3 regions of the Rhodoligotrophos appendicifer genome follow, and region 2 is predicted to be linked to each of the others. Evidence: riboswitches for the same ligand, from Rfam matches in the RefSeq annotation. Region 2 holds a riboswitch; each other region holds the start of a gene.
The links. Region 2 has a riboswitch for thiamine pyrophosphate ahead of FKM97_RS01585 (ABC transporter permease). Riboswitches for the same ligand answer to the same signal wherever they lie in the genome.

Region 1: it holds a riboswitch for thiamine pyrophosphate, as region 2 does, so the genes downstream of both, thiC (phosphomethylpyrimidine synthase ThiC) here and FKM97_RS01585 (ABC transporter permease) in region 2, are expected to answer to the same signal.
Region 3: it holds a riboswitch for thiamine pyrophosphate, as region 2 does, so the genes downstream of both, thiO (glycine oxidase ThiO) here and FKM97_RS01585 (ABC transporter permease) in region 2, are expected to answer to the same signal.

What each region holds. Positions count from the first base shown of each region.
Region 1 covers NZ_VHKL01000008.1:17,176-27,292, forward strand. The annotation lists gene FKM97_RS17595 (GNAT family N-acetyltransferase/peptidase C39 family protein) at 1-233, shown strand, start outside; gene FKM97_RS17600 (RimK family ATP-grasp domain-containing protein) at 230-1,711, shown strand; gene FKM97_RS17605 (nuclear transport factor 2 family protein) at 1,789-2,151, shown strand; gene FKM97_RS17610 (hypothetical protein) at 2,301-2,876, opposite strand; gene FKM97_RS17615 (hypothetical protein) at 2,972-5,884, opposite strand; gene thiC (phosphomethylpyrimidine synthase ThiC) at 6,185-8,041, opposite strand; TPP riboswitch at 8,098-8,225, opposite strand; gene FKM97_RS17625 (hypothetical protein) at 8,408-8,620, shown strand; gene FKM97_RS17630 (adenylosuccinate synthase) at 8,894-10,117, opposite strand, start outside.
Region 2 covers NZ_VHKL01000001.1:331,184-341,300, reverse strand. The annotation lists gene FKM97_RS01595 (CocE/NonD family hydrolase) at 1-1,846, opposite strand, end outside; gene FKM97_RS01590 (ABC transporter substrate-binding protein) at 1,958-2,902, opposite strand; gene FKM97_RS01585 (ABC transporter permease) at 2,935-3,660, opposite strand; TPP riboswitch at 3,794-3,890, opposite strand; gene FKM97_RS01580 (nitroreductase family deazaflavin-dependent oxidoreductase) at 4,067-4,528, shown strand; gene FKM97_RS01575 (Vgb family protein) at 4,576-5,238, opposite strand; gene FKM97_RS01570 (helix-turn-helix domain-containing protein) at 5,248-6,468, opposite strand; gene FKM97_RS01565 (DUF899 domain-containing protein) at 6,609-7,439, shown strand; gene FKM97_RS01560 (hypothetical protein) at 7,436-7,699, shown strand; gene gcvA (transcriptional regulator GcvA) at 7,896-8,816, shown strand; gene FKM97_RS01550 (amidohydrolase family protein) at 8,829-10,103, opposite strand.
Region 3 covers NZ_VHKL01000005.1:368,751-378,867, reverse strand. The annotation lists gene FKM97_RS13645 (sulfate ABC transporter substrate-binding protein) at 1-374, opposite strand, end outside; gene FKM97_RS13640 (RrF2 family transcriptional regulator) at 582-1,064, opposite strand; gene FKM97_RS13635 (acetyl-CoA carboxylase biotin carboxylase subunit) at 1,166-3,178, opposite strand; gene FKM97_RS13630 (adenylate/guanylate cyclase domain-containing protein) at 3,276-4,535, shown strand; gene rimO (30S ribosomal protein S12 methylthiotransferase RimO) at 4,624-5,928, shown strand; TPP riboswitch at 6,006-6,126, shown strand; gene thiO (glycine oxidase ThiO) at 6,176-7,189, shown strand; gene thiS (sulfur carrier protein ThiS) at 7,158-7,355, shown strand; gene FKM97_RS13610 (thiazole synthase) at 7,360-8,130, shown strand; gene FKM97_RS13605 (thiamine phosphate synthase) at 8,133-8,735, shown strand; gene FKM97_RS13600 (HesA/MoeB/ThiF family protein) at 8,732-9,700, shown strand; gene FKM97_RS13595 (polyketide cyclase) at 9,707-10,096, opposite strand.

The DNA.
Region 1 (10,117 bases), on a different contig from region 2:
TCGTCAGTGCCTATCGCATGTATCACGAGCGCTATCCCCACTGGATCCTCGCCTATGATTGCGACGAGCATTTCGTGTTCGCGCATGATCCATGGGTCGACCCCGACTCCTATGAAATTGCCGTCAGCAAGGCGGCCGTCGCCATCCCGGTGGATGAGTTTGACCGCATGAGCGCGTATGGAAAGCCGCGCCTCAGAGCGGCCGTGATCGTGGAGCCCTTCGAGCGCAGATGAGTTGGCTGATCATCGTCGACCAAAACCGAGATTTCGCGAATGCGGACACCCCTCACAAGGTGATGACGTCGCGCGACTATCTCTCCCGCCCCCAGCTTTTCGGCGAAATGAAGCCGAAGATCATCAACCTGTCCCGCAACTATTCTTATCAGGCGTCGGGCTATTATTGCTCTCTGCTTGCCGAGGCCCGGGGACACCGCATCATCCCGGCCGTTGAGACGATGGTCGAGTTGTCGAAGAAGACGCTCTACAAGCACGCCCTTCCTGAACTCGAAGACGTGCTGAACCGCTGCCTTGAGAAGTCCAACGGCAATGGATGCAACGGGCGCCACGAGGCCAAGAATGGCGAGGCCGACCTCCTCGCCTGCTTCGGAATGGCCGTTGATCCCGTCCTGAGCCCCTTCAGCCGGCTGCTCTTTGACTGGTTCAGGGCTCCGATCCTGCGCGTTCAATATGAGGGCGGCGAAAAAAAGCAGATCAAGAAGATCGCGCTCGAGCCTTTGAACGCCCTCAAAGGCGGCGAGATGGACTTCCTGCGCACCGCACTCGATGCCTATACGAGGCGGGCGTGGCGCGCGGCACGGACCCGGGTACCGGCCAAATACACTCTGGCGGTCCTTTATGATCCGCAGGAGGAACTTGCGCCGTCGAAAGAGCACTCGCTGAAGCATTTCGCGAAGGTCGCGGAGAAGCACAGCTTGGAGGTCGCGCCGATCACGAAGGGTGACCTCGACCGGCTGGCAGAGTTCGACGCCCTGTTCATCCGGGAAACCACCTCCATCGACAACCATACCTATCGCTTCGCGCGACGGGCCCAGCAGGAAGGAATGCCGGTCATCGACGATCCCCAATCGATGATCCGCTGCACGAACAAAGTCTACCTCGCAGAGTTGCTCACCGCCAACAGGCTGCCGACTCCGAAGACCGTCATTGTGCAAAGCATCCGCCAAGCCGAGGAGCTTCCTGGCAAGCTCGGCTGGCCCGTCGTCCTGAAGATTCCCGACGGCTCGTTCAGTCGCGGCGTGTTCAAAACGGAGACGCCCGAGGCGCTCAAGACAAAGCTCAAGGCGCTGCTGGAGGAGTCGGATCTCGTCATTGCGCAGGAGTATATTCCGACCGCCTTCGACTGGCGGATCGGCGTCCTGGACGGCGAACCTCTTTATGCCTGCCAATACATGATGGCGCATCGCCATTGGCAGATCGTCAAGCACGAGCCCGGCAAGGCTCCGGACGAGGGTCGCTTCAAGACCCTGCCGCTCGGCGAGGTGCCGAAGGACGTCATGAAAGCCGCCGTCGAAGCCGCGAGGCTGATCGGCGACGGGCTTTATGGCGTGGACCTCAAGCAGACCGACAAGGGGCTGTACATCATCGAGGTCAACGACAATCCGGATCTCAATCACGGCATCGAGGATCTGAACGAGAAGGACGTGCTCTGGGAAAAGCTGATCAACTGGTACCTGAAGCGGCTGGAGGCTTAAGGGGGCCGTCGGCGCGCTTGAGTGGCGGATGCTCTTTGGTTGGGCTATGATTTTGGGGAACGCTTGGAGCTGCTCTGATGTCGCGGACCGACGAGAGCCAAATCAATGCTGCTGTAGAGGCCTACGTACTGGCCATGTCCACTGCCGACGAGCAGAAGCTGCGTGCGGCGTTTCACGCGTCAGCATCGATCATCGGCAACTACCAAGGGGCAGTCGAATGGCTGAGCGTCGATGCCTATGTGGGAGAGGTGATAGGGGCTGGCTTGGCACCGAACAGCAGCCCCAACTGGAAAGTCTCGTTGCTCGACATTACAGTCGATGCCGCCACGGTGAAGGTTGAGGACGAGTTCGGGGAGATGAGGTTCACCGATTATCTTTCCCTGCTCAAGATCGCCGGAGAGTGGAAGATCGTCAGCAAGCTCTACCACCTTCACATGTAGGATCGTCCCTGTCCGCGATCCTTGCTGTGGCAAATCCAGAAACTGAGGGCCGCGGAAATCGAGTCTCGGCAACATCGTTGACGTTTCCCCGACGTCGGCTTTTCACGATCCCGGTCATCCGCCTTTATGAGTTCACGGCCGGCCGTCGATCAGTTGCGGCGCGAGGGGTTGGCGGGAATCGGCAGGTCCGGGATGCGTATGAGCTGTTTGCCTGAAGCCGCCTGCCGCTTGTCCCGGTAGGACGGGTCCTGAATGTCCGTCGTCATGGTCAATCCAAACAGAACCCAGCCGCGCTCGGGATCGGCAGCGAAGGCCAAGTCGAAGGTCAGCGCGCCGGAACTCGTCTTATAGGTGCCAGCCAGCCGCAGAAGGCCGCGGCGATCCACCATCGGCTTGCGCGTCATGATCGGGTCCAGGGCCGCGAGCGAGGAGAGATTGAACCCGCCGGTGCGCCATTCCTTGAAGATGGAGGAGAGCTTCTCCACAGAGTTTTCGTCCTGGAACGGGTTGGAAGCCAGTTGCCTGAAGACAGTGTAATTCCCGGTGCGGTTCGCCTGATCGAAGGCCGTGACGGTCCCCCGTATGATGGCGATCAGCTCCCGGTCCTGAGGAATGTCCTGGGACCGTTCGATCCCTCCAGCAGTGGCAGAAACCTGGGCGAAGGTCCCTGTGCCGTGGAGCAGCCCTCCGCAGACAACCACGACGGCGATGAAAGAGCGACGCATGAAAAACTCTAACCATAGGATGAGATCGACTCATCCTATGGTTGTATTACGTCTCAATCATGACCAGAGGTTAACACACTGGCCTGCGGGCAGAGCTACATGGCGACGGCCACGCCGAACCGGTAACTCACATAACCACTCTGCGCGGAGACCCCCAATCCTGAGGATACGATCAGGTTTGGAAGCATACGGGCAGCGGCAGTGAAGGCCATGGCCTGCTTGTCTCCGAAGCCACCCATATTCGCAGAGAAGGCATATTTGTCGAAGGCCGGCAGCACGGTCGCCATCGCCATGGCCATGGCGATGCCCTCCTCGGCCCGATCCATCCGGTGATCGAGACGATCCATCCGCCCGCTCAGGATATCCATTCCATGCTCAAGCGTGCCGATGCGCGCATTGACCGGGCCGAGCGCCGCCGAGGTGAATAACTCGTTGAAGTCTCGCGCTGCAAGGTTGCCATCCTGATCGGTGGTGACGATTTTGACCTCGCCCTTCTGGGCCTCCGTCGATTTTTGCGACGTCACGCCGCGCAGGCTGTGCGTGCTGTCGGATGTTCCCAGAGCGACGTTGCCGTTGCTGACCTCCATCTGATCGGTTTTGGCCTTGATCCCCGTGATGTCATCATCATGGCCGTCCAAGCGGCTCTTATGGTTCTCGATGATCTTGCCGTGCGAATCGAGCGCCTTCCCGTTGCCGGTGAGGATCGCCTCATGCTCCGCGATGGTCGTCGTCTGGCGGCCGATCGCCTCTCCATTGGTCTTGATCTCGCCATTCAGGACGGTGATGCGCCCACCTTGCTTTTCAACCGCTCGGTGATTGACGCCGAGGCGGGTGTTCACCGCGCCGATCTTTTCGCCCTGGGTCGCCACCGCACGATCATTCACACCGAGGCGGGTGTTCACCCCGCCGATCTTTTCGCCCTGGGTCGTCACAGCACGATCGTTCACACCAAGGCGAGTGTTCACTTCGCCGATCTTGTCGCCCTGGGTCGTCACAGCACGATCATTCACACCAAGACGAGTGTTCACTTCGCCGATCTTGTCGCCCTGGGTCGTCACAGCACGATCGTTGATGCCGAGGCGGGTGTTCACCCCGCCGATCTTTTCGCCCTGGGTCGTCACAGCACGATCATTCACACCAAGACGAGTGTTCACTTCGCCGATCTTGTCGCCCTGGGTCGTCACCGCCCGATCGTTCGCACCGAGGCGGGTATTCACCGCGCCGAGCCTGTCACCCTGGGTGGTCACCGCCCGATCGTTTACTCCAAGGCGGCTATTGATCTCGCCGATCACTCCGACTTGCTTGCTCACCGCCCGGTCGTTCACACCAAGGCGAGCATTCACCGCCGCAATGCCGGGAGCGTCTCCGCCCGATTGGTCCCCCTGCCCCTTGGGCTCGGTCCCCCCACCACCGCGCTTGGCACGATTCAGGGCCTCGTCGGCCTCCCGCGCTGCGAAATCCGCCGCGTTCGCGCTGCCTTCGGCGTTGCTTTTAAAGCCTTCTGCCTCCGTCGCATAACCAGCGATCTTATCCTTGTCTTCCAAGACTCTGATCCTAGCCTCGGTGATGAAGGCCCCGTCCTGCCCTGCCGCCGTTTGGAGACGGTTCATCTCTTGCGCGGCGCTGTCGGCCCCCCTCTTCGTGGCTTCAATGTCGCGCAGATTTTCCTGGGCCATATTTGCACTGTTCACGGTGCGGCCGAGATGGTTCTGCGCCTCGTCGGCATAACCCTTCGCCCGGTTGAGTTCGGCGTTGACGGGTGCGACGGCTGAACGCGCGTTGTCGGCACTCTTCTTTGCGGCGTCCTCATACTCCTTGGTCGCCTGGGCCGAGAGCTCGGCCGCCAGGGCGTGTCGGCCCGCCTTGTCGGCGGCCTGGTTGGCTGTGCTCACGAAGCCGTCGACCTCCTGCCTCCGCGTGGACAGATCCGCCACCAGCTTGTTGGCCTCATTGGCGCGCGCTTTCACATCGTCGACAGCATCCGCGATCGAGCGGGCGTGCTGGCCAGTGTTGTCACGGATGCGCTGAAGTTCGGTTTGGAACCCCTGGAGCGTCATCCCATCTGGCAGGTTGAAGGGAGTGGCTCCGTCCTTGGCGAGGTCCGCCCTGAACTTGGCGAGGACGTCGTCATAACCGACCGCCGACAATCTACCCACCGGATCGGCGAAGACGAAGCCGTCATCCGCGCCGAGCTCTCTGCGGGCCCGATTCGACAGCCCCGGCATGACATAGGCATTCTCCGCCGTCCCAAACATGAATTGATAGTCGGCAGTCGTCTCCGCCCGGTCGCCGATCGCCACCGATCGCTGGAACCCCGCCTTGGCCTTAGGCCCGATCGCCGTCGCCGCCAGTCCTGCCTGTGCGTGGGCACCCATCGCCGTCCCGTCGTCATCGAGCGTCAAGGCGCGGAAGCCAATGGCGGTCGACCTCTTGCCCCTCAGAGACTCCTTGGTCCTGTCGGAGGCCACTGCGTCGGTCGCCAGTCCAGCCTGAGCCTCCGCGCCGATGGATGTCGACTGCTCCGCAAGCGATTTCGCGGCTTCGCCAAGGGCCGTGCCCTGGAAAGCTCGAGCTTCGGCGTTGCTGCCGACGGCCACCGTATTCTCACCGAAACTGAAGGCGGAATTGCCGATGGTGGTGGAGTTCCCGTTGCCAAAGGCATTCGAGCCCAGCACGAGGTCGTTCTGACCCAGTCTCACATTATAGCCGATGCCAAGCGCGCCCAGCGGATTGGCGACATTAAACGGTGTCGGCCCCTTTCCTTCGCGGCCATCGCAGGCCGTCGCCGTCTCGGTCGCTCCATGGCTGCCGGTGACGGTGCGGGTGATGCAAGCGAGCGGTCCGACCCGGTCCGTCGCCCCCTTGTCGGCGCGCGGGCCCGCAGATGTCTGCCCCATCGCCGCAGATGAAATGGCAATCAAGGCACTTAAGCTGGTGCCCGCCAAAAGCAACGTCGAGGCAGAGCGGTTGGTCGATCTCCTAAGAAACAGAAATCCATACGTTTCCATGACTCTTACTCTCCAATAAATTATAGGAATTTATGTAAGTTAAATAGTTGTTATGATCAGAGGATTATTTGACTGATGAAATTGATAATAATAGCGGACCATTCAAAAATTTGATCCACAAACATTTGCCGTACAGTCCATAAAAAGTCAACGGCGTCTTGTAAATACATCTCTATACTATTTAAGGTTGCATGCTTGACGATTGGTGAACGCATTCACGCGCATCGGAACTGCAGGGACATGAAAAAAGGCGGCGCGAGAAACGCACCGCCTTGGCTCCTGGGGGTCCGCAGCAAGCAGTTAGGGCCGCGATGCATGCCCGTCCGGCACATAGACCTCGGCGCCGAGCTCCATGAACTTCTCCGACATCTGAGCCATGCCCTGCGTCTGATCGTTTAGCTTGGCTGCATAGTCGCGGACGTCCTGAGTGATCTTCATGGAGCAGAATTTCGGGCCGCACATGGAGCAGAAATGCGCCACCTTGTGCGCCTCCTTGGGCAAGGTCTCATCGTGGAACTTCAGGGCCCGCTCGGGATCCAGGGACAGATTGAACTGGTCCTCCCAGCGGAAGGAGAAACGGGAGCGGGACATGGCATCGTCCCACATCTGGGCGCCCGGGTGCCCCTTGGCGAGGTCGGCGGCGTGGGCTGCGATCTTGTAGGTGATCACGCCCTCCTTGACGTCATCGCGGTTCGGCAGCCCAAGATGCTCCTTCGGGGTGACGTAGCAGAGCATGGAGGTGCCGAACCAGCCGATCATGGCCGCGCCGATCGCCGAGGTGATGTGATCGTAACCTGGCGCGATGTCGGTGGTCAGGGGGCCCAGCGTGTAGAACGGCGCCTCGCCGCATTCGCGCAGTTGCTTGTCCATGTTGATCTTGATCTTGTGCATGGGCACGTGGCCCGGCCCTTCGATCATCACCTGGCACCCTTTCGCCCAAGCCACCTGCGTCAGCTCGCCCAGCGTTTCCAACTCCGCGAATTGGGCGCGGTCATTGGCATCGGCGATCGATCCCGGGCGCAGGCCGTCGCCCAGAGAGAACGACACGTCATATTTCGCCATGAGATCGCAGATGTCGCCGAAACGCTCATAGAGGAAGCTCTCCTTGTGATGGGCGAGGCACCACTTGGCCATGATCGAGCCGCCGCGGCTGACGATGCCGGTCACCCGGTCGGCCGTCAGGTGGATGTAGCCCAGACGGACGCCGGCATGGATGGTGAAGTAATCCACCCCCTGCTCGCATTGCTCGATGAGGGTGTCCTTGTAGACCTCCCAGTCGAGTTTCACGGGATCGCCGTCGACCTTCTCCAGGGCCTGATAGAGCGGCACCGTGCCGATGGGCACCGGAGCATTGCGGATGATCCATTCGCGGGTGTTGTGGATGTTCCGACCCGTGGACAGGTCCATGACCGTGTCGGCGCCCCAGCGGATGGCCCAGACCATTTTCTCGATCTCCTCTTCCACCGAGGAGGTCACAGCCGAATTGCCGATATTCGCGTTGATCTTCACCAGGAAGTTGCGGCCGATGATCATCGGCTCAAGTTCGGCGTGGTTGATGTTGGAGGGGATGATCGCCCGCCCCCGCGCAATCTCGGAGCGCACGAATTCCGGGGTCACGAATTCCGGCAGCTCGGCGCCGAACTGCTCGCCATCGGCCAGGATCTTGCCGGCGTCCGCCAGGGCCTGCTTGCGACCGATATTCTCGCGCTCGGCCACATAGACCATCTCCTTGGTAATGATCCCGGCGCGGGCGCACTGCAACTGGGTCAGGGGCTTGGAGCCGTCGCCGATCAGCGGCCTGTGGGTCAAGGGAAAGAAGCGGGCGAGATGCTTGCCCCCGACGCCACCATTGTCCTCCGGCGTGATGGTCCTGCCGTCATAGGCGCGCACGCCGCCGCGTTCGAGAAGCCAGTCGGTGCGCTTGCGGGCGAGGCCCTGTTCAACGTCGATTGAGACCGTGGGATCGGTGAAGGGGCCGGAGGTGTCGTAGACACGCAAGGGCGATTCGTTGGCGCTGGCATGCAGCGCGATTTCGCGGAACGGTACCGCGAGATCGGTGTCGGCCGCGGGATGGGTGTAGACTTTGGTGCTGGCCGGCAGCGGCCCCGTGGTGACCGTCGGGGCCGTCAGATCGGCAGGCTTGATGGGCTTGTTCATGTCAGATCTCCTGGTCCTGTTGCACAAGGAGATCCGGGAGACAGACGTCGAGCTGGATGAACGGCGTGTTCCAGTCCCTTCGCCGGCATGACCCGGATCAGGTTCGAAGGGTTTGCTCTGGATGGAAGCGGATCAGGCTTCCGAGCATCTCAGCACCGGTTAAGGCGCACCCCTCGGAACGAGGTTTCAGTGTGGGCGATAGAGCCGCTGGAGGCAAGTCTCAAGAAAGGGAGGACTCGGACTGCCACGGACTTCCTGGACAACACAACCCAAGGTTGATATTATCCCTTCCTATTTAAATTGGCGCGTTTTAGGCGATGATCCCGTCTCAAGCTGTAACACCATTTTGCCAATAGGAGATTTTCCATGACAAGGGTTGCACCAGTTCACATTGCAGTTCAAGATAATATAAGTGGTTTTCTTATAGAAACCGACAACATCATGAATTATTTAAAATTAAACTTCGGTAATAAATACGATGAGACGCCCAACTTACTCAAAACAACCGTGTTGTCTGGAACTATAATGAATGTAACCAGAGAAATATTTTCATTTAAATTCATGGAGTGGCGCAATTGACAAACAATTGGAGTGGCAGAAAGGTTTTTTAAACAGTAGATTAAATAAAATTCCAGATAATCTGAATCAAATTAATGATTTTTTAGGGAACGTCGACGACCCGAAATTTCAAAGCATGATGAGTAATTTGTCTCAACATTCGGACCAAATCAAGGAAGCGCTCAAAAACTTACCCTTGTACACAGCCGAAACGGATTTCATGATGACGTGACTGGAGCGATTTGGGTAGGCAACAGCAGAAGCAGTGCGACCAGACGAGGGGGGTCCGCTCTATCAATCCTCGAAGGGATCCGTCATTAAAATCGTGTCGTCGCGCTCGGGGCTCGTCGACAGCAGCGCCACGGGACACTCGATCAGCTCCTCGATGTGGCGCACATATTTCACGGCCTGGGCCGGCAGATCGGCCCAGCTGCGCGCGCCTTGCGTCGATTGCGACCACCCCTCCACGGTCTCGTAGATCGGCTCGACCCTCGCCTGCGCGGCCTCGCTTGCCGGGAGGTGATCGATGCGCTTGCCGTCCAGACGATAGCCCACACACAGTTTCAGCTCCTCGAAGCCGTCGAGCACATCCAGCTTGGTGAGCGCAATGCCGTTGATGCCGCTGGTCTTCACGGTCTGGCGGACAAGGGCGGCATCGAACCAGCCACAGCGCCGCTTACGGCCGGTCACGGTGCCGAATTCATGGCCGCGCTCGCCCAGGCGCTGGCCGACTTCGTTCAGCTGCTCGGTCGGAAAAGGTCCAGCCCCGACCCGCGTCGTGTAGGCCTTCACGATTCCCAGCACATAGCCGATGGCCCCCGGTCCCAGCCCCGAGCCGGTCGCTGCCTGACCGGCGACGACATTGGACGAGGTCACATAGGGGTAGGTGCCGTGATCGATATCGAGCAGAGCACCCTGTGCACCCTCGAACAGGATGCGGCTGCCGGCGCGGCGATGCTCGTCGAGGAGCATCCAGACCGAATCGGCATAGGGCAGAACCTTCGGTGCCACCGCGCAGAGTTCGTCGTGCAGGGCCTGGGGATCAACCTCCGGCGCGCCCAGGCCGCGACGCAGGGCGTTGTGGTGGCTCAGCAACCGCGCAATCTTGCCCTCGAGTTCCTCGACACGCTCGAGATCCATGACCCGGATGGCGCGACGCCCGACCTTGTCTTCATAGGCGGGACCAATGCCCCGTCGCGTCGTGCCGATGGCGCCCTTACCTGCCGCCTCCTCGCGGATGCCATCAAGCTCGCTGTGCAGCGGCAGAATGAGCACGGCGTTCTCGGCGACGCGCAGATTGTCCCGGGAGATCTCGACCCCCTGCCCCCGCAGCCGCTCGATTTCACCGCACAGGGCCCAGGGGTCGACCACCACCCCATTGCCGATCACCGAGAGCTTTCCCGGCCGCACAATGCCCGAGGGCAGCAGCGACAGCTTGAAGACCTTGCCGTCGATGACCAGCGTATGGCCGGCATTGTGGCCACCCTGGAAGCGCACCACGACATCGGCGCGCTCCGA
Region 2 (10,117 bases):
CTACGACTTCTGCGGAAAGAGGATCGTCGCGGCAGATTGTGAAGCTCTCGACGAGCCGGGACTCCTGAGTGATGGCATAGTCGTCGAGACGCGTCGCGCCGTGATCGCTGTCGACGACTATTGTCACCGTGCCGGATCCCGCATCTTCGGTAATCGTGCGGCGAGTATAGGCGGGGCGAAGGACCGTCGTCACGGCATGAGCCGCGTGGCGCGAGGTGCCCAGGTCCCGGAGCTCCAGGTCCTCCGGCCGAGACGGTCGCTGCGGTAGGGTGAGCTTGCAGCCGTCGAGTTGCAGGTCAACAGCCGCGGCAAAGGGCTGGGGAAAGAGGACGGGCCAATAGGTGGTCGACACCGCGACGCGGATCCGGTGCCCAGCGGGTATGCGATAGGCGATGTCGTTGAGCTTCACCTGTGCCGTGTAGCGGTGCCCCGGCTCCAGAGCGCGTATTGTTTGGTGGTTATCGGCGTGGGCGAGGTTGAGAACGCCATAGGTTATCAGAGCGGAGGTCCCGTCGGGGGCGACATTGCACAGCCTCACGGCGAGCTGCGCGCAGGGAGTTTCGCTGGTAAAGGCGATGTCGAGAGTGGCCGCACCAAGGATCTCCAAATCATCGTCCAGGGGTGGAGACGTGAAGGACGCGGCTATGCCGTCTTCGGCGCGCTGATCGATGGCCATGTCCGGCGATGTACCGCCATACCCTCCCCAGCGCCCCGATTCTATCCCCGCCGTCTGGGGAGTCGAAACGAGACGGCTGCCCGTTCCGATGCCGTGCTCCGCCAGCCGGTCATGATCGGTCAGGGCGAAATTCCGGAGGATGGTTCGCGGTGATGGCCAAGTCGGCTCGGCCACCCACCGGCCAGGATGCTCCAGGTAATACGGCTTCGGATCGTGAGGCTCCATCAGCCAGACCCGGTAGGTCGGCTCATCCATGATCCCGGTCTCTTCTTCGTACAACCAGTGGCGCCACCAGCGAACGGCCTCGCCAAGATAATCGATCACCGGCTCGGGTGAACCCTGATAGGGGTAATCATGTGACCAGGGTCCCACGAGGCCCTTCTTCGGACCGGTCAGGTTGGCCAAGAGGCGAGGGACGGCGTTCGAGTAGCTGTCGTCCCAGCCGGCAATCGCATAGACCGCGCATTGGATGCGACTATAGTCCTCGCAGACCGATCCCTGCTTCCAATACTCGTCGCGACGCTGGTGGCTGAGCCAGGTTTCCAGCCAGGGGCGATTGGCATCGAGCCGATCACGCCACATCTCGCGCCATCGTTCGCCGACGATCTGAGGATCGGGCGGCAGTGCGTTGTAGCTGTACATGACCGCAGACCAGAGCGGGTTCTCCGTCAGAAGACAGCCGCCCATGTAGTGAACGTCATCGGCATAGCGGTCATCGGCGCAGCACAGAGCGAGAATGGCCTTCAAAGGCTTTGGACGATGGGCTGCGACCTGCAGTGAATTGAAGCCACCCCAAGAAATTCCGGTCATCCCGACGTGGCCGGAGCACCAGGGTTGGGAGGCGATCCAATCAATGATTTCCAAGGCGTCGTTCTGTTCTTGCGGCAGATATTCGTCGCGGAGCAGGCCATCGGACTCGCCGGATCCCCGAAGATCGATGCGGATACAGGCGAAGCCATGGGCTGCCACATAAGGATGCATGTTGGCGTCGCGGAAGATCGTTCCGTTTCGGCGCCGGTAGGGGATCATCTCGATCACGGCCGGCACGGGATCCATCTCGGCCGTTTGCGGCAGCCAGATCGTCGCCGCGATCCGTGTGCCATCGCTCAGGGGAACGAAGACCGTGTCCCTCGTTTCAATCGCTTGACTGGGTTCATTTGACGACGCCATCCGAACCTCCTCCGGTCTAACGAAAGGAGGATAAGGATAACTGTACGAGTGTTCAATAAATATTGTGGCGACCTTCGTCAGGGGTCACCGGCACAAGACCATCCGCTGGTGTTAGGGTAACTCCACCGCAATCTCCGACAGCTCCGGCGCCTTTTTCAGCAACCCACGTTTGACCAGAAAATCAGCGAAGCGCCTATAGCGACTGTGATCGAGCGCCGCCGGCCGTTTGGCGAAGCGTGGAAGCGTATCGGCCCAAGCCTGCTTGTTGAGTGCATCGTCGAGAGCAGGATAGGCAGCGATGAAGAGCTTCCAGGCCTCATCCGGATGATTGGTCAGATAAAGCGCTCCCTTCTCCAAGGCCTCGAGAAAGCGCGGCAGCCGATTATCCGCCACAAGCTCGGGTCGGGTGACCAGGATCAACTCGTCATAGGCCGGCACACCATGGTCCTCCGGGTAGAAGGATTTGCCTTGATGGCCTTCCAGCTTCATTTGGGTCAGTTCGAAGTTGCGGAAGCCGCCGATGGTGGCGTCGACCTTCCCTCCGATCAGGGACGCTGTAAGAGCAAAGTTGACATTGACCAGCTGGACGTCGTCCAAGCTTAAGCCGCCGCTTGCCAGCATCTGCTCCAGCAGGGTCTGCTCGAATCCCGAGACCGAGTAGCCGATGGATTTTCCCTTGAGATCGGCGAGGCTGCGGATCGGCCCGTCGGCCAGTACCGTAATGCTGTTGAGCGGCGTTTCAACGAGAGTACCGAAGCGGACGAGGTCTACGCCGGCTTGGTTATCGAGATAGAGATTGGGCTGATAATGAATGCCGATGTCGGCCTGGCCCGCAGCCACCAGGCGCGGAACGGCTGAGGGATCAGAGGGCGCGATCAATTCGACCTCAAGTCCTGCTGCCTTGAACAGCCCCAGCCTGTCGGCCACGACCAAAGGTGCGTGATCGGGATTGACGAACCATTCGAGAAGGACGGTGAGCTTCTCAGCCGCCTGTGTCGGAGCGCTGAGGAAAAGCGGGAGCATGAGGCAGGCGACTAGGAACGCGCGTTTGTTCATTCGATAGTTCCTCGATGGATGCAGTGGAGGGATCATTGATCGTTCGCCCATGGAATGAGGCGTGGCGCCAACTGGTCGACGAGATGGCGCAATGCGAGGCTGAGAATGGCAAGCACGGCCATGGCTGCGAAGACCGTGTCGGTCTGCATGCGGGCATTGGCCTGCACCATGACGAAGCCCAGTCCCGATGAGGCCCCCACCCATTCCCCGATGACAGCGCCAAGGGGAGCAAGAGGGGCAGCCACACGGAGGCCGGACAGGAGCCCGGGCATTGCGAGGGGCATACGGACATAAAGGAGCGTCTGCCAATGCGTGGCGGTCGTGAGAGCGGCCGCGTCGATCAAATAGGGGTCGGTACGGCGCAATCCATCGGCGAATGCCGAGGTGACCGGGAAGAAAATGATGATCATCGCCATGATCACCTTTGAGGCGATGCCGAAGCCGAACCAGACGACAAGAAGCGGGGCGATGACGAAGACCGGAAAAGCTTGAAGAACAAGCAGCGCCGGCCAGACCAGCCGGCCTAACTTGGGAAATGCCGCCATTGCCAAGGCGGAGAGAGCGCCGAAGGAGACGCCGAGGACGAAACCCAGCAGGATCTCGGTGAGGGTCACGAGGCTGTTGCTCAGGAGGAATTCCGGCTGACGCTGAAAGGCGGCGAGCACGTCCAGCGGTGACGGGAAAATGTAACGCGGCGGTGCGAATAGCCAGATTGCCCCCTGCCAGATGACCAGGAGCACGGCTGTCGTCCTGGCCATGTCGCGGAACTGGGAGATCACGGCCGATCCCGTTGCCGACACATCCGGGTTGCGCCTCTATCCATCGATGTCGTGCGACTGGCCATCGGCCCCCTCGTCGGCGGGGGCGGGCGCGGGTGAAACGCTGTGAGCGGAACGATCCCGAGCGACTCCCTCCGCCAGCATGATCTGGTTCAGGTTCGAAGGGTTCTTCTCAGCCCGCCTTGCGGTGGGCGCCCCCGTCTCTCATCGGACTTTATCGCAGAGCGCAGGGGACGTGTCATCGCAAAAATACGGCTGCTGACGGCACCTTGTCCGCGTCTTTGTGCAAACAGACGCCTCGTCACTCCTCTGAGACGGATCGGCCAGGGCATTGCCGATCAGCCACTCCGCGCTATATTCCATACAGCTTTCAAGGAGGGCGCAAATGACTGAAGCCAAACTCCCAAAGAACCTGCCGGACTGGATGGTCGAGCATGCCGAGCGGTATCTCGCAAGCGGGGGAACCGAAGGGCATATGCATAAGGCGACGCTCCCGGAGCGCGGCGAGATCATCGTCCCCTCACTGCTGCTGACCACCACTGGCCGCAAATCTGGAGAGAAGTTCCTGTTCCCCCTGTATTACGGTTCTGAAGGCGGCAGCTACTTCGTCGTGGCGTCCAAAGGTGGTGCTCCTGAACACCCCGGATGGTACCGCAATATCCTCGTCGATCCGGATGTGGAGATCCAGGTCGGGACTCAGAAGATCAAGGCTCGCGCCAGGACGGCGACGGGCGAGGAGCGCGAGAGACTTTGGAAGAAGGCGCTGGAATTCTGGCCGCCTTACTCTGATTATCAGTCGAAGACAGAGCGCGAGATCCCTGTGGTGGTCCTGGATCCTATCCATTAGGGCAGGGGGATCGGACTCAGCCGCCGGCTCAGTCCGATCTGGATCGCCTATTTTGAGCCTTCGACGGCCGAGGCGCCACGCTTGGGTCGGCGGACGGTCCTGACCTTGCCGGTATTTCCGCCTCCGCAGAAAAAACGATCGCCGGAATCAGCTTCAAGTCCCGATATTCCTGCACCGACGGGCATTTCGAGACTTTCCAGCACTTCGCCCGTCTTCGGATCTATTCGTCTCAAATCGCTTTCATCACCTTCCCAGGTGGCATGCCAGAGTTCACCGTCGACCCAGGTTACCCCCGTGACGAAGCGGTCGGAGTCGATAGTGCGAAGAATCTCGCCGGTCTGAGGGTCGACTTGGTGGATCTTTCGGTCACGATACTGCCCGACCCAGAGGGTGCCCTCCGCCCACGCGAGCCCTGAGTCACCGCCGCCGCCAGGCGCTGGGATCGTCTTCAGCACGTGCCCCGTCTTCGGATCGATCTTCTGGATCCGATCCTCAGCGATCTGGAAGAGGTACTGACCATCGAACGCCGTTCCCGCATGAGCCTCGACGCCGATTGATGCCCGCGGCGTCCCGTCGTCAGGGTCGAAGGCGTTCAGTTTGTCGCCGGATGCAAACCAAACGTGCTGACCATCGTAGGTGACACCATGCACATGATCGGCGCCTGGGAATGGCCCGTATTCACGAAGGATTTCAGCTGCAGATCGTTTCATGACCCTCTTCTAGTCACTCGGCAGCGGGCCCGGGAGTAACAAGATTGTCGGGAAACCCGGAGGAGCCGGAGTGAGCCACCGTTGCGCGCGGCCGCGGCCGAAAGATTGGACCCTGCCGGTCCTGGCAAGCTCGCCGAGCGCCCGCTGAACGGTCCGAGGACTTGTGCCGAGCGCGATCGCGAGGGACGAGCTGGACCACGCCTCGCCATCTGACAGCATTGCGAGCAAAGAGCCGTGCCCCTCCTCGAAGGGTGGCGCCAAAACGCCGACCTCACAGGGCTGGTGCGGGACCAGGGCAAAGCCTTTCGTCGTGGCTCGGACATCTGCCATGTCTTGAAGTTCCGTGCGCAACCGCCCGATGTCGACCCGCAGGCGCGCCCGATGAGACTCGTCGGTATGCTTTGCTTTGAAGGCGAGAGCCAAGAGCCTGCTTCTCGATACATCGTTTGGCCAAGCCTCACCGAGAGCGCGGGCAAGCGCGAACAAGACCGGACGCGTCGCGAGCGAAATGTGCCTTCCCGCCTGGCGCACGAGGTGCCGGCAGGCATCTATGACAAGCATCTCCGAGGCCAGCAATGCTTCAACCTCAGCGAGCGAAATGAGCCTGTCCTTGCCCCCCGCAATCATTCGCGCCGCAGGAGTGTCCAGCGTGCGCGCCGCCCTCTGAACCGCTGTCATCAGCGCAGTGATGTCAGCTTGCCGGGCAGCTTTTTCAGCTCGTGCGAGAGCCCCACGCGCCGTCTTTGTCCGGAGGCGCCGCATCGCTATGCCGGCGACGACCAGCTCATGAGCTGCCCGCAAGGCCGGTGGAAGCGGTGTTGCATCGAAATCGGCGAGGGACTGCTCGGCCTCGTCCAGGCGTCCGATCAGCAGCAGACGCCTGCTGTGGAGGGTGCGGGCGTGGGCGACGTTGACGTGATCGCCATGTGCCTCAAGCGTCCTCCGTGCGGCTAGCAGTGCCTTTGGCGGCCAGCTCAGGTCTCGCGAGGCGAGGGCGATCTCTGCCTCGGCGATGATGCAGCGGGCACGGGGCACAGCTTGTTCCGGACCAAAATCGCGCGCCGCCTCCCGCAGGAGGGATTTGGCGCGTGCGAGTTCACCGAGTTGCGCCATGGCGATGCCACGGAGCGCAAGGGCAAAGGGATCATCGCGCAAAGCAACTCGCTTCAAAGCGCCAATGGGATCGCCGGCTGCCAGGGCGCGTCCCGCAGCCGTGATCATCGAGTCCATGGGAATCCCGTCACACTTGTCACTCTCACCAGTCGAGTTTGGGTGCCAGAAAGACCTCGTGACCGAAATGACCTCCGAACCGCCGGTGTGGATCGGTTCGGAGAAAGCGGATCAGCACAGGTTAGGAGGTTTCGAGCGTCATGACCATAACAGCCGAAAGCGAACGAGATGACGGACGTCTTGCTCCGTGGAGACCACCGGTCGTCGCTGCGCAATCCTGGGAGGAGGCCTGGAGGGCGCTGCTGACAAAGGAAAAGGCCCACACACTGGCACGAGACGCACTGGCCGCGGAGCGTCGGCGGATGCCTTGGATGGCGGTGGATAAGGAGTATGTGTTCGAGGGGCCGACGGGAAAGGTCAGCTTGCTCGATCTCTTCGCCGGCCGACGCCAGCTTATCGTCTATCGCGCGTTCTTCGAGCCCGGGGTGTTCGGCTGGCCCGATCATGCTTGCCGCGGCTGCTCCATGGTGGCCGACCAGGTTGCACATCTTGCTCATTTGAACGCCCGCGACACGACACTGGTTTTCGTCTCGCGTGCTCCACAGGCCGACATCACCCTGTTGAAAGCGCGCATGCGCTGGGAGATGCCGTGGTTCACCATCACGGACAGCTTCGATGCTGATTTCGGGGTCGGCGAATGGCATGGGACGAACGTGTTCTTCCGGGAGGGCGCACGCGTCTTCCGCACCTATTTCATCAACAATCGCGGGGATGAGCAGATGGGTGGCACCTGGAATTACCTCGACATCACGCCATTGGGCCGGCAGGAGGCATGGGAGGATTCCCCCGCAGGCTATCCTCAGACACCGGCCTACAAGTGGTGGAACTGGCACGATCGCTATGTTCCAGATGCTGAGCCCGACCAAAAATGGGTGGAGGTGTCGGACGTTGGAGAGGCCGCATTCCGCGCTCAGAAAGGTGAGCCTTCGACCATTAACTCCTGCGGGTCCTGCAGCGCGGAGGAGGGATGACCCGCCGGTGGAAGGCCAATCGTCTCAGTGCCGCGAAGGCCTTGGGTCTCGCCGCTTCGCCGACCTTCGCCGTCATGGCCCTGCTCACGGCGATGCTGCCCAGTGGCTCTTCCCAGGTGATCTGTTCCATCGAGGAGGCGTCGATGGCACATGGAATGGTCATCATGTATCTGCTGATGACCGCCTTCCACGCATCCCCGTGGTTGACGATGATCCATGGGGAAGGCGCCAGACGTCCGATCAGCGAGCATAAGCCTTAGATTGCCAGAAACTGCTCGATCCAGATCGTACCACAGCAGGTAGGCGAATGACTTTACCCTGGATGCAGGTCCCCCGATGACGGACGCCCTATGAGACTGTCTATGCCGATCAAGCCAAAGCGACTTGACCAACGGGCATTTGACGCGTCTCACTGACTAAAATGGTTCCAATCTGGGGAAGGTCAGCCGATCCGTGATGCGTACACGTTTGCCGTCGATGATGAGCCTCAGGGCGTTCGAAGCTGCCGCCCGCCATCTCAGCTTCACGCGCGCGGCAGTCGAGTTGAACCTCACCCCTACCGCCATCAGCCACCAGATCAAGAATCTGGAAGAGACGCTTGGAGCCCGTCTCTTCGTGCGCAACAACAATGCGATCGCGCTGACGCCGGGAGCCGAGACCTATCTGCGATCGGTGCGGACGGCGATCGTTGAAATTGCCTCGGCCACGGATCGCGCGGCGGACCAGAACGAGGAGAATCTGCTCACCGTACAGTGCCTGGGCACCTTTGCGATCAAGCGGCTGCTGCCTCAACTGCATGATTTCCGGCAGCGTTATCCGTCCATCGCGCTACGGCTCAGAACCATTCAGCTCTTCGAGAACACGCTGCATCACGAGTTCGACGTGGCGATCTGGCATGGGGCGGGAGAATGGGCCGGCGTGACGGCCGACAAGCTCGGTACTGAGGACGTGTTCCCGGTCTGCAGTCCGCGAGTGCTCGCCAATGGTCCGAAGCTCAATAAACCTGCGGATCTGGCGGGGCATACCATCATCCGGACGGCATCGATGATCCTGCGCGACGAATGGCCGTTTTGGCTGGAGGCCGCGGGTGCTCCGGATCTTCAGTTCAGTTCGGAGATCGCCTGCGACTACCTGATCACCTCGCTCCATGCTGCGATCGATGGCCTGGGCATCATCCTCGGGCGCTCGGGCGTCGTCGGACCAGATCTGGCCAGCGGCCGGCTCGTGGAGCCGTTCTCCGTGCGCGCGCAGTCCGCCTTCGGCTATCACCTCGTGACACCCGCCCACAGCAACAAGTCGCGCAAGGTCGAGCTGTTCAGGGAGTGGTTGCTGGAGCGCCTGGAGGTGACCCCTGCACTGCAGGGGGCCGAGGCGTAGAACCGCGAGGCATCAGTCGGCTGGAACGACCTCCTGGGTGAAGGTATCGACCAAGGCCGGCGAGCCTTGCTCCGTGTGATCCGGGAAGCGATCGCTCACATCGAGGTTGAAGATGCGCTTTGCGTTCAGGCCCAGGATGTTGCGCTTCGATTTCTCGGTCAGGAACGGCAGGTCCCAGATCGTGCTCGGAAGATCCATGTCCCAATGGGGATAGTCCGATGAATAGAGCAACTGCGTATCAGCATTGATCATCTTGAAGGTCAGTTCCAGGGCCTCCCGGTTGTTGACCATCTCCATGGGCTGCGTGGTGTAATACATGTCGCGCATGTATTCGCTCGGCAGCTTTTTCAGCGCGGGCGCCTCGGAAGTGCGCATCCGATAATCGTTGTCGAGGCGCTGCATCAGCCAGGGGATCCAGGCCAAGCCCGATTCGATCCAGATCACCTTCAGCTTCGGAAACCGTTCCGGCAGGCCATTCACGATCCAGTTTGCGCAATGGACCGCGTTGAAAAAGGTGAACCCGACGGCATGAGCGGTGATGAAGCGGTTGGTCAGCGAGACCAGTTGGTCGTTCCAATGGTAGGAGGCATGGAAGGAGAGAGGCAGCCCCATTTCCTCCAGCAACGCATAGGTCTTCATATAGGCATTGTCATAAACGGGCTTGTAGCGCGTGGAGACGACCATGAAGCCGATAACGCCGGGCTTACCGCCATATTCCTTGACCATCTGATAAGTGGCCTCAGGGTCGTTGAACGGGAGGTAGAGCATGGAGCGCAGGCGCGAGTTTGACGGCAGGATATTGTCGGTGATCCAGCGGTTATAAGCCCTCGCCATGCCGACTTCGACCTCGGCTTGCGGGTGAAGACCCAGAAACAGCATGGGCGTCGGGAACAGACAGGCATAGTCGACACTCAGGGCATTCATCCAGCGCAGGGTCTGCTCGACCTCACGGGGACGGTCGGTGAGGGGAATCTTCTCGCCCTTGCGCTCCAGATAGCGCGTCACCCTCCCGCCGACATCCTGATAACCCGGCTGGTCCATCAAAACCGCGCTCGGGCCCTTATAGGCAAAAGTGTTGAGCGCAATTTGCTTGAGGACCGGATCCTCAATGTATTCGAGGATCTCCGCGAAGTTGTCGGTCTCGTAATGGTGGCAATCGACATCGATGATCAGCACGTCGTCCAGCTTGCGCGCATCTGCCTGGACTCGCGCATTGGCAAGATGTTCGCCGGTGTGAAACCCTTCGATATTCATGTCGAAGTTTGGAGTGCTTGAGCGGAAAAGCATCTTTCTGTCCTTAA
Region 3 (10,117 bases), on a different contig from region 2:
GAGGTGTAAGGCGCGCTGTTATGGGGAAACTTTGACTGCCAGTCGGCCGGGAGCTTCTGGGTCGCCTTCGCAATGGCATCGATGTCGGCGGCCAGCGCGAGGGTCACGACATCGGCATCAAGACCGTCGATGACCGTGCGGGCCTGCTTGCCGGAGCCACCGTGAGAAACCCTCACCCTGACCTTGTCGCCGGTCTTCTCCGCCCAATGCTTCGCGAAAGCGGAATTATAGGCCTTATAGAGCTCACGGGTGGGATCATATGAGACGTTCAAGAGCGTGATATTGGCGGCCTGGGCCAGGGTTGCCGCCAGAACAAGCGGAAGCGCCAGGAATGCGACGCGGGTCAAAAGCCGTCTCGAAACTGACTGTGCCATGATGCCGTCCCTCATTGATGGCATCAATGTCGATCGATTTGGTAGAGTTTGTCAATCGTGGATTCGACGCCCCACGAAGTCAGGAATTTAATCCACAGATTTGTCTCTTGCTCTCGGCTGGGACCTTGCGCGAAAGGCCGGTGGGCCCCGCGTCTCGCAACTGGCCAGATCCCGCGCGCTTCCCCGCCGCAGGGTCCGCCGGTTCTCTCAGGCGGGGAGCGTGGCGGGCAAGGCCGACGCCGGTTCTGCCTCGGCGATGGCGGCGTGCCAGAGGGGGCCATCCGAAATCGCGTCCTGCAGGGTGACGCGATCGAGAATATTCGTGGTGGCCTGGTGCACCTCGAAGAAGATTCGGCGAATCTCGCAGGAGGCCTCGTCACGACAGTCGTCGCAGCGCCGGTAGGCGCGTTTGGACAGGCATGGAAGCGGCGCGATCGGGCCCTCGATCATGCGCACGATGGAGCCGATGGTGATCTCCGAGGCCGGTTTGATCAGGATGTAGCCGCCCCGGGGGCCACGACGGCTCGCCACCAGGGCATTGTGCTTCAACACCAGGAGGATCTGTTCGAGGAACCGCTGCGGAATCCCCCGGGCCTCGGCGAGATCGGCAATATTGACCACACTGCCCTGCTCGGACCGCGCGAGGGCGATCATCGCCTGCAGAGCATATTTTGTCTTCTGAGAGATCATGCGTGGGGATCGAGCACAGGCCAGTCGCCTAAATCTAGTAAACTAGTCGAGATTATCGGGCAAGGGCGTGGGCGAGACCCTTCGGGGGGCCTCCCCGCCGATCATTCGAACTCCATGATGACGTCACCGACGGAGAGGGTCGCGCCGGGGCTTGCATTGATCGCCTTGACGGAGGCATCGCGTTCGGCGCGCAGGACGTTCTGCATCTTCATGGCCTCAACGACGCACACAGCCTGGCCCACCTTCACCTCGTCACCGACCTCGACGGCAATGGAGACGACGAGGCCCGGCATCGGGCAGATCAGCATGCGCGAGGTATCGGGGGGAAGCTTCTTCGGCATCAGCTTGGCCAGCTGCGCCTCGCGGGCGGTGAAGACGCGGGTGACGACATCGATGCCGCCATGGAACAAGCGGTAGCCGTTAATCACCCGGCGCACCTGCACGGTCATGGGAAGGCCGTCAATGGCGCCCCGCCAAACCGCTTGGCCGGGCTGCCATTCGCCTGTCAATTCGATGTCCAGGCCGCCGCTGCGGGAGCGCAGAAATATCGTGTCACCCTCGTCGTCGTCGTCGACGAAGAAGGAATGCCATTCCTCGCCGATCTGCACCGTCCGCTCGCGGGAAAATTCGACCGGGAGACCGCGCAGCTGCCCGGAGATCTCACGCTTGCGCTCGTTTTCCACATGGTCGAGGAAGGTTGCGACCGCGGCCATGCGCAATGTCGTCTTGGCGTCGGGCACGGCGCCCTGGAAGCCGTCCGGGAATTCCTCGGCGATAAAGCCGGTCGTGAGAGACCCGGACTGCCAGCGCGGATGGCGCATGATGGCGGCGACGAAGGGAATATTGTGCTGGATGCCGTCGATATAGAAGGCGTCCAGGGCCTGGGACATGTGCTCGGTCGCCTGGTCGCGGGTGGGCGCCCAGGTGCAGAGCTTGGCGATCATGGGATCATAATAGATCGAGATCTCGCCGCCCTCGAAGACGCCGGTATCGTTGCGGATGACGAAGCCGTCGTCATTGGTGCCCTCGACGGGCGGCCGGTAGCGCACCAGGCGACCGGTGGACGGCATGAAGTTGCGATAAGGATCTTCCGCATAGACGCGGCTCTCGATGGCCCAGCCGTTGAGGACAACGTCCTCCTGCGCGAGCGCCAAGGGCTCGCCGGCCGCGACGCGAATCATCTGCTCGACGAGATCCACGCCGGTGATCAGCTCCGTCACGGGATGCTCGACCTGGAGGCGGGTGTTCATCTCCAAAAAATAGAAATTGCGGTCCTGGTCGACGATGAACTCGACGGTGCCGGCGCTTTCGTAATCGACAGCCTTGGACAGGGCCACCGCCTGCTCGCCCATGGCCTTGCGGGTGGCCTCATCGAGGAAGGGGCTGGGAGCCTCCTCGACGACCTTCTGATTGCGCCGCTGGATCGAGCATTCGCGCTCGCCCAGATAGATGACATGGCCATGCTTGTCACCGAGGACCTGGATCTCGATGTGGCGGGGATTGACGATGAACTTCTCGATGAAGACGCGTTCGTCGCCAAAGCTCGCCTTGGCTTCCGCACGGGCAAGCTCGAAGCCCTCCTTCACCTCATCGCGGGAATGGGCGATGCGCATGCCCTTGCCGCCGCCGCCGGCGGAGGCCTTGATCATGACGGGATACCCGATCTCGTCGGCGATGCCGACCGCATCCTCGGCCAGCTGGATCTCGCCGAGATAGCCGGGGACGGTGTTCACGCCTGCCGCATCGGCGAAGCGCTTCGATTCGATCTTGTCGCCCATGGCCTCGATGGCCTTGATGTTCGGGCCGATAAAGGCGATGCCGGCATCGCGCAGGGCCCGGGCGAAGGCGGGGTTCTCCGAGAGGAAGCCGTAACCGGGATGAACCGCCTCGGCGCCCGTCTCCTTGCAGGCGTTGATTATGTTGTCGATGACCAGATAAGATTGGTTCGCTGCGGCGGGTCCGACACGCACCGCTTCATCTGCTTCACGCACATGCAGCGCCCGCTGATCAGCGTCGGAGTAGACGGCGACGGTTGCAATACCCATCTTCTTGGCTGTGCGGATAACCCGGCAGGCAATTTCGCCACGATTGGCGATCAGAATCTTGCTGAACATGACGTCTTGCCTACTCCCAGCTGATGTAAGGGTGTGCCGGCTTTTAGCGGGCCGGCTTACAGGCGTAAACTACTGATCGAAAGCCTCGAGGGCGCGAATGAGCACTATCGACATCGAAAGAGACGTTGGCTCCCTAGATATGGAGCTGATCGAGGAGACCGCCGAGTGGCTGATGGAGCAGGCACTCAAGGACCATGAGATCGGCACGATCGTGGCCGGCTGCTGCGAAAGATTGGTGGATGCCGGCGTGCCGCTGCTGCGCAGCTACTTCGCGTTCTCCACCATCCACCCGCTCTATCGGGCGGTCGGCTATACCTGGATCAGGGGCTCGGGGATCACGGTCGACAAATATCTGCATCAGCCGGGCGGTGCGAAGCCGGAAGGCTATTCGGGCAGTCCCTTCGCGCAGATGTTCAAGGACCAAGTCACCTTCATCCGCCGCCAGCTGAACAAGAGCACCGAAAACGAGTTCACGGTCTTCAAGGACCTGATCGCCCTGGGAGCTGTCGATTATTACGCCTTCCTGGTCCCCTTCCAGGATGTGGGCGAAGAGGACATGCGCGGCATGTTCGGCTCCTGGGCGTCGGACAGGATCTTCACGGACGCCGAGATGCTGGCGTTGAAGCGCATCCAGCGGCGCCTGGCGGTGGCCTGCAAGATGGCGGTGCGGACCCGGCTCACCACCATCGTGGTGAAAACCTATCTCGGGGGGCAGGCCGGAGAGCGCGTGTTGTCCGGCCAGATCAAGCGCGGCGACGGCGAGACCATCAATGCAGCGATCTGGTATGCGGATATGCGCGGATCGACCCGGCTCGCCGATCTGCTGTCGCGGCAGGACTATATCGATACGCTGAACGCCTATTTCGACGTCGTCGCCAATGCGGTGATCGAGGCGGGCGGCGAGGTGCTCAGCTTCATCGGAGATGCCGTGCTGGCGATTTTCCCGATCAACGGCTCCCAGGGCTGCGATGCGGCCTTGCGGGCGGCGATCGGGGCGCGCATGGACCTCATGCGCAAGAACGAAGAGCGGGTCCGGCAGGGCCTGTCGGAACTGGACTGCGTCATCGGCCTGCATATGGGCGACGTCATGTTTGGCAATGTGGGCGTGCCGGAGCGGCTGACCTTCTCGGTGTTCGGTGCCGCCGTCAACGAAGTGGCACGGCTGGAGCAGCTGTGCAAAGCGCTGGGCGAACCCATTCTGGCGAGCGAGGAATTCAAGAATTGCCTGGAAGGCTGCTGGCGGCCCATGGGCGAGCATATGCTGCACGGCTTCTCCAATGCGATCGGGGTATTCGCGCCGGAAGAGCATCTGTTCTGCCAGGAATGGCTGGGAAGCGCGCCATCGCCTCTTGTTTGAACGCGGAAATGCTCTAAAGAGCGCGGACGCCGGTGAAGGATCCATCTTGACATTGAAGACCGACATCCGTGCCACCCCGACCGTGGGGATGGTCAGCCTCGGCTGCCCAAAGGCCCTCGTGGACAGCGAGCGGATCCTGTCGCAGCTGCGCGCCGGGGGCTATGCCATCTCGCCCGATTACGGCGGGGCGGACGTGGTGATCGTCAATACCTGCGGCTTCCTGGACAGCGCGAAGGCAGAATCGCTCGCCGCCATCGGGGAGGCGATCGCCGAAAACGGACGGGTGATCGTCACCGGCTGCATGGGGGTCGAGGCCGAGCGGATCCGGGATGCGCATCCGCAAGTGCTGGCGATCACGGGGCCGCACCAATATGAGGCGGTGGTCCATGCAGTGCACGAGGCCGTGCCGCCGGTCCATGACCCCTATGTCGATCTGGTCCCGGCCGAGGGGCTGCGCCTGACACCGCGGCATTATGCCTATCTGAAGATCTCGGAGGGCTGCAACAACCGCTGCTCGTTCTGCATCATCCCCAGCCTGCGCGGCGATCTGAAAAGCCGGCCGGCGGCGAATGTCATGTATGAGGCCGAGCAGCTGGTGCGCGCCGGGGTGAAGGAGCTGCTGGTGATCTCGCAGGACACCAGCGCCTACGGCCTCGACCTCAAATATGCGACGAGCAAGTTCCGCGGACGCGAACTCGAGGCCAAGATCGTGCCGCTGGCGACCGCCCTGGGGGAACTCGGCGCCTGGGTCCGGCTGCATTACGTCTATCCCTATCCGCATGTGGACGGGCTGATCCCGCTGATGGCGGACGGCAAGATCCTGCCCTATCTCGACATTCCGTTCCAACATGCCAGCCCCACGGTCCTCAAGGACATGCGCCGGCCGGCGAACCAGGTGAAGGTGCTGGAGCGCCTGCAGGCCTGGCGCAAGATCTGCCCCGACCTGGCGATCCGCTCGACCTTCATCGTCGGGTTTCCCGGCGAGACGGAGGAGGATTTCGAGTTCCTGCTGGACTGGATGAAGGAGGCCCGGCTCGAACGGGTCGGCTGCTTCAAATACGAACCCGTCGACGGCGCCACGGCGAACATGCTGCCCGGGATCGTGGCCGAGGAGGTGAAGGAAGAACGCTGGCACCGCTTCATGGCCGCCCAAGCCGAGATCAGCGGCGCCGTCATGCGCGCCAAGGTGGGACGCGAGATTGACGTCATCATCGATTCGATCGATGACGAGATGGAAGAAGCGGTGGGCCGGACCATCTGGGATGCACCGGAGATCGACGGGAATATCTTCCTGCCCGGCGAGCCGGACCTCGAAGTCGGATCCATCCACCGCGTCCGCGTCATCGACAGCGAAGAGTACGATCTGATCGGGGAAGTTCTCCCGCGCAGCTGAAGCAAGCTTGCACCACCATGCTTGCAGTAGGCGCCTCCGGACACCATTTGACGGGACGGGCTCGGTCGGCGTATCACGGGCCATCCAAGGGGAGTCCCGTCAGGGGCTGAGAGGCCATTGGCGCTTTCGAGCGCGACATGGCGACCCTTCGAACCTGATCCAGGTCAAGCTGGCGAAGGGATGGATCTTGCCTCGGCGTCTCATCCCCCTCCAGTTCGACATCGTCCCATCGGGCGGAGTGTGGACCATGACGACCATCACTGTGATCGGCGCAGGCGTTGCCGGACTGACGACCGCCCTCGCTCTCGCGGAGCGCGGCGCCGCCGTCGAAGTCGTGGAGCGGGGCGCGAGCCTCGGTCTCGCCTCTTGCTCGCGCTATGCGGGCGGCATGCTGGCGCCGTGGTGCGAACGCGAAAGCGCCGAACCGCTGGTGCTGTCGCTGGGGCGCGAGGCGCTGGACTATTGGCCGCGGATCATGCCGGACGTCGTCCCGCACGGCACCCTCGTCGTGGCGCAGCGGCGGGATGCCGCCGAACTCGACCGCTTCGGCCGCCGCACCAGCGCCTTCGAGACACTCAGTCCCGACGAGATCGCCAAGATCGAGCCGGCCTTGGCAGGCCGCTTTTCGCGGGCCCTGTTCTTCCGCGACGAGAGCCATCTCGACCCGCGCCGTGCCGTGCAGGTGCTGGCGGCGCGGCTGCACGCCCTCGGAGTGCCGATCCATCTCGACACCGACGGGCTCAGCCGACGTTCAGGCTCGGACTGGCTGGTCGATTGCCGCGGGCTCGCCGCCCGTGACGTGTTGGGCGATCTGCGCGGGGTGAAGGGCGAGATGCTGCTGGTCCGCTGCCCCGAGATGCAGCTTTCCCGCCCGGTGCGGCTGCTGCATCCGCGCATTCCCTTCTATGTGGTGCCGCGGGGTGACGGGGTGTTCATGCTGGGTGCCACGATGATCGAAAGCAGCGACCGGCAGACGATCACCGCGCGCTCGCTCGTCGAGATGTTGAACAGCGCCTATGCCCTGCATCCGGCCTTCGCAGAGGCAGAAATCCTAGAGATCGGCACCGATGCACGGCCAGCCTTCCCGGACAATCTGCCCCGGATCCGGGTGCGCGACCGGACCGTGTTCGTCAACGGACTCTATCGCCACGGCTTCCTGCTGGCGCCTGCCCTGGCGCGGATGGCGGCGGCCGTGATCCTCGACAACGCTTCCTTCCCAGAGGTCATGGATGAAGATCACGATCAACGGCGACGCGCGTGAAGTCACGAGCACCGATCTTGCCGGCCTGCTGCTCGAGCTGGGCTATGGAGAGGTCGTCGTTGCCACTGCCGTCAACGAAGCCTTCGTGCCCATGGGGCAACGCGCGGACCTGGAACTGGCCGCCGGCGACCGCGTCGAGGTGCTGACGCCGATGCAAGGGGGCTAAATCCATGAAGGTCTATGGGACGGAGCTCAAATCCCGCCTGTTCCTCGGCACGGCGCAGTATCCCTCCCCCGCCATCCTGGCGGAGGCGGTGCGGCGCTCGGCTTGCGAGGTGGTGACGGTCTCGTTGCGCCGGGAGGCCTCGAACCAACGCGCGGGCCATGATTTCTGGACACTGATCCGCGGCCTGGGCGTGCGCGTCCTGCCGAATACGGCCGGCTGTCATTCGGCCAAGGAGGCCGTGACCACGGCGCATATGGCCCGGGAGGTGTTCGGCACGCCGTGGATCAAGCTCGAGGTGATCCGCGACGACGACACGCTGCAGCCGGACGTGTTCGGCCTGGTGGAGGCGGCAAAGCTGCTCACTGACGAGGGCTTTCAGGTGTTTCCCTATACGACGGAAGACCTCAGCGTCGCCGACAGGCTCCTGGACGCCGGCTGCGAAGTGCTCATGCCCTGGGGCTCGCCGATCGGCTCGGGACGCGGGCTCAACAATGTCTATGCGCTGCGCTCGCTGAGGGCCCGGTTTCCCGACCTCCCCCTCGTGATCGATGCAGGGCTCGGACTGCCCTCGCACGCGGCGCAGGCGATGGAACTCGGCTTCGACGCCGTCTTGCTCAATACGGCCGTGGCGAAGGCGGGCGATCCTGCCGCCATGGCCGCGGCCTTCGCGCTGGCCGTCGAGGCGGGCCATGCCGGCTTCCAAGCCGATCCGATCGAGGTGCGGGAGATGGCAGCCGCCTCGACCCCCATGCTCGGCACAGCGTTCCGGAGCTGACGGTGCTGGATCCCTTCTATCTCATCATCGACGATGCAGGATGGCTCCCGCGGCTCCTGCCCATGGGCGTCCGTCTCGTCCAGCTCAGGGTGAAGGACGCGGATGAGGCTTCGCTCCTGCGCCAGATCGCGACGGCGAAAGAGCTGTGCCAGGCGGCCGGCGCGCAGCTGATCGTAAATGACTTCTGGCGCGAGGCGATCGATGCTGGTTGCGATTTCGTGCATCTCGGCCAGGGCGATCTCGATACGGCCGATCTGGGCGCCCTGAAGCGCGCAGGCGTGCGCGTCGGGATCAGTACCCATGACGACGCCGAGCTCGAGCGGGCCTTACGCCTAGCGCCCGATTACATCGCGCTGGGTCCCATCTTTCCCACCGTGCTCAAGCAGATGGCCTGGGCGCCACAGGGGCTGGACAAGCTCGCGATCTGGAAGCGACGGATCGGGCCGATCCCGCTTGTCGCCATTGGCGGCCTGACGCCCGAGCGGGCGCAACAGGTTCTGAAGGCCGGAGCCGACAGCGCCGCCGTGGTGACGGACATCCTCCGCCATGACGACCCGGAAGGCCGCACACGGGACTGGGTCGCGGCAACGCGGGCGGCAGCATGAACCGCTATATGCGCCAAACCGTGCTGCCCGAGATCGGAACCGATGGTCAAACCCGCCTCGGAGCGGCGAACGTCCTGGTGATCGGGGCCGGCGGCCTCGGCTCGCATGTGCTGCCGGCCCTGGCCGGTGCCGGCGTCGGCCGGCTCGTCATCGTGGATCACGACCGCGTCGAGATCAGCAATCTGCATCGGCAGCCCTTGTTCTCGATGGCGGATCTCGGTGCGCCCAAAGCCCTTGCTGCCCGCGACCGGATCCTTGGCTATAATCCGGAGATCACGGTCAAAGCGCATGTGACGGCGCTGACACCGGAGACCGTGACGGACCTACTCGCGGACATCACCCTGGTGGCGGATGCCGCCGACAGTCTCGCCGTCACCTATATCCTCAGTGACGCCTGTTTTGCGGCCGGCGTACCCCTGGTCTCGGCCTCGGTGCTGGAGCAGCGCGGCTATGTGGGGGCGTTCTGTGGCGGCGCGCCCTCCTATCGAGCCGTGTTCCCGGACATGCCGTCCAGCATCGGCTCATGCGCCGAGAATGGCGTCATGGGCAGCGCGGTGGGGACGATCGGCTCGCTGCAGGCGCATGTGGCGCTTCAGATCCTGCTCGGCCATGCACCCTCGCCGCTGGGCCGGCTGATCTCGCTCGACCTCAAGACCATGAGCTTCGGCGGCTTCCAGTTCCTGGGCGCCGAGGAGCCCGTCTCGACGGCGCCGGGATTTGTCTCGCGCTCGCAACTCAGGCCGACGGACCTCATCATCGAACTGCGCGACGAGATCGAGGCGCCCGTGCCCGCGGTCGCGGGTGCGCGCCGGATCCTGCCGGCGGATATCGCGGGTGCCGAGTTTCCCCGGGATGCGCGGCTGGTCCTGTGCTGCCGGACCGGGGTGCGGGCCTTCAAGGCCGCCCGCCTGCTGCGCGACCGCGGCTTTGGCGACGTCACGGTGCTCGCCGCCGGGGCGGAGTGAGCGTCGTCAGGCGGCCAGGCGCCTCAAGGCTTCCAGGTCGCGGGCCACCCATTCGGCATCGGCAGCGAATTGCTCCGCCGACATGCCGGGCTGACGATAGAGGACGAAGATCACCTCCGCGCCGTCCCCGTTCGGGATGATCCGCAAAGGCACATAGATTTCGCCGCCATCGCCCAACTCGACGTAATGGTCCATGATGCCGAATGCATTGTGAGCCGTGAAGCGAAGACGCACAGGCCCGTTGGGGCCGGTCGCGATCCAGGCGTCTCCATCCCGGCGCAACTCGGAGCCAGTCAGGCCACTCGCCCAGAGAGGGAACGCCTCGGGCGCCCAGAACTGCTCGTAAAGCTGTTGCCAGTCGCGCGCTATGGTGATGCTCAAGATGCGCAGTTCCACGTCGATCCCGTCCCATTCGAT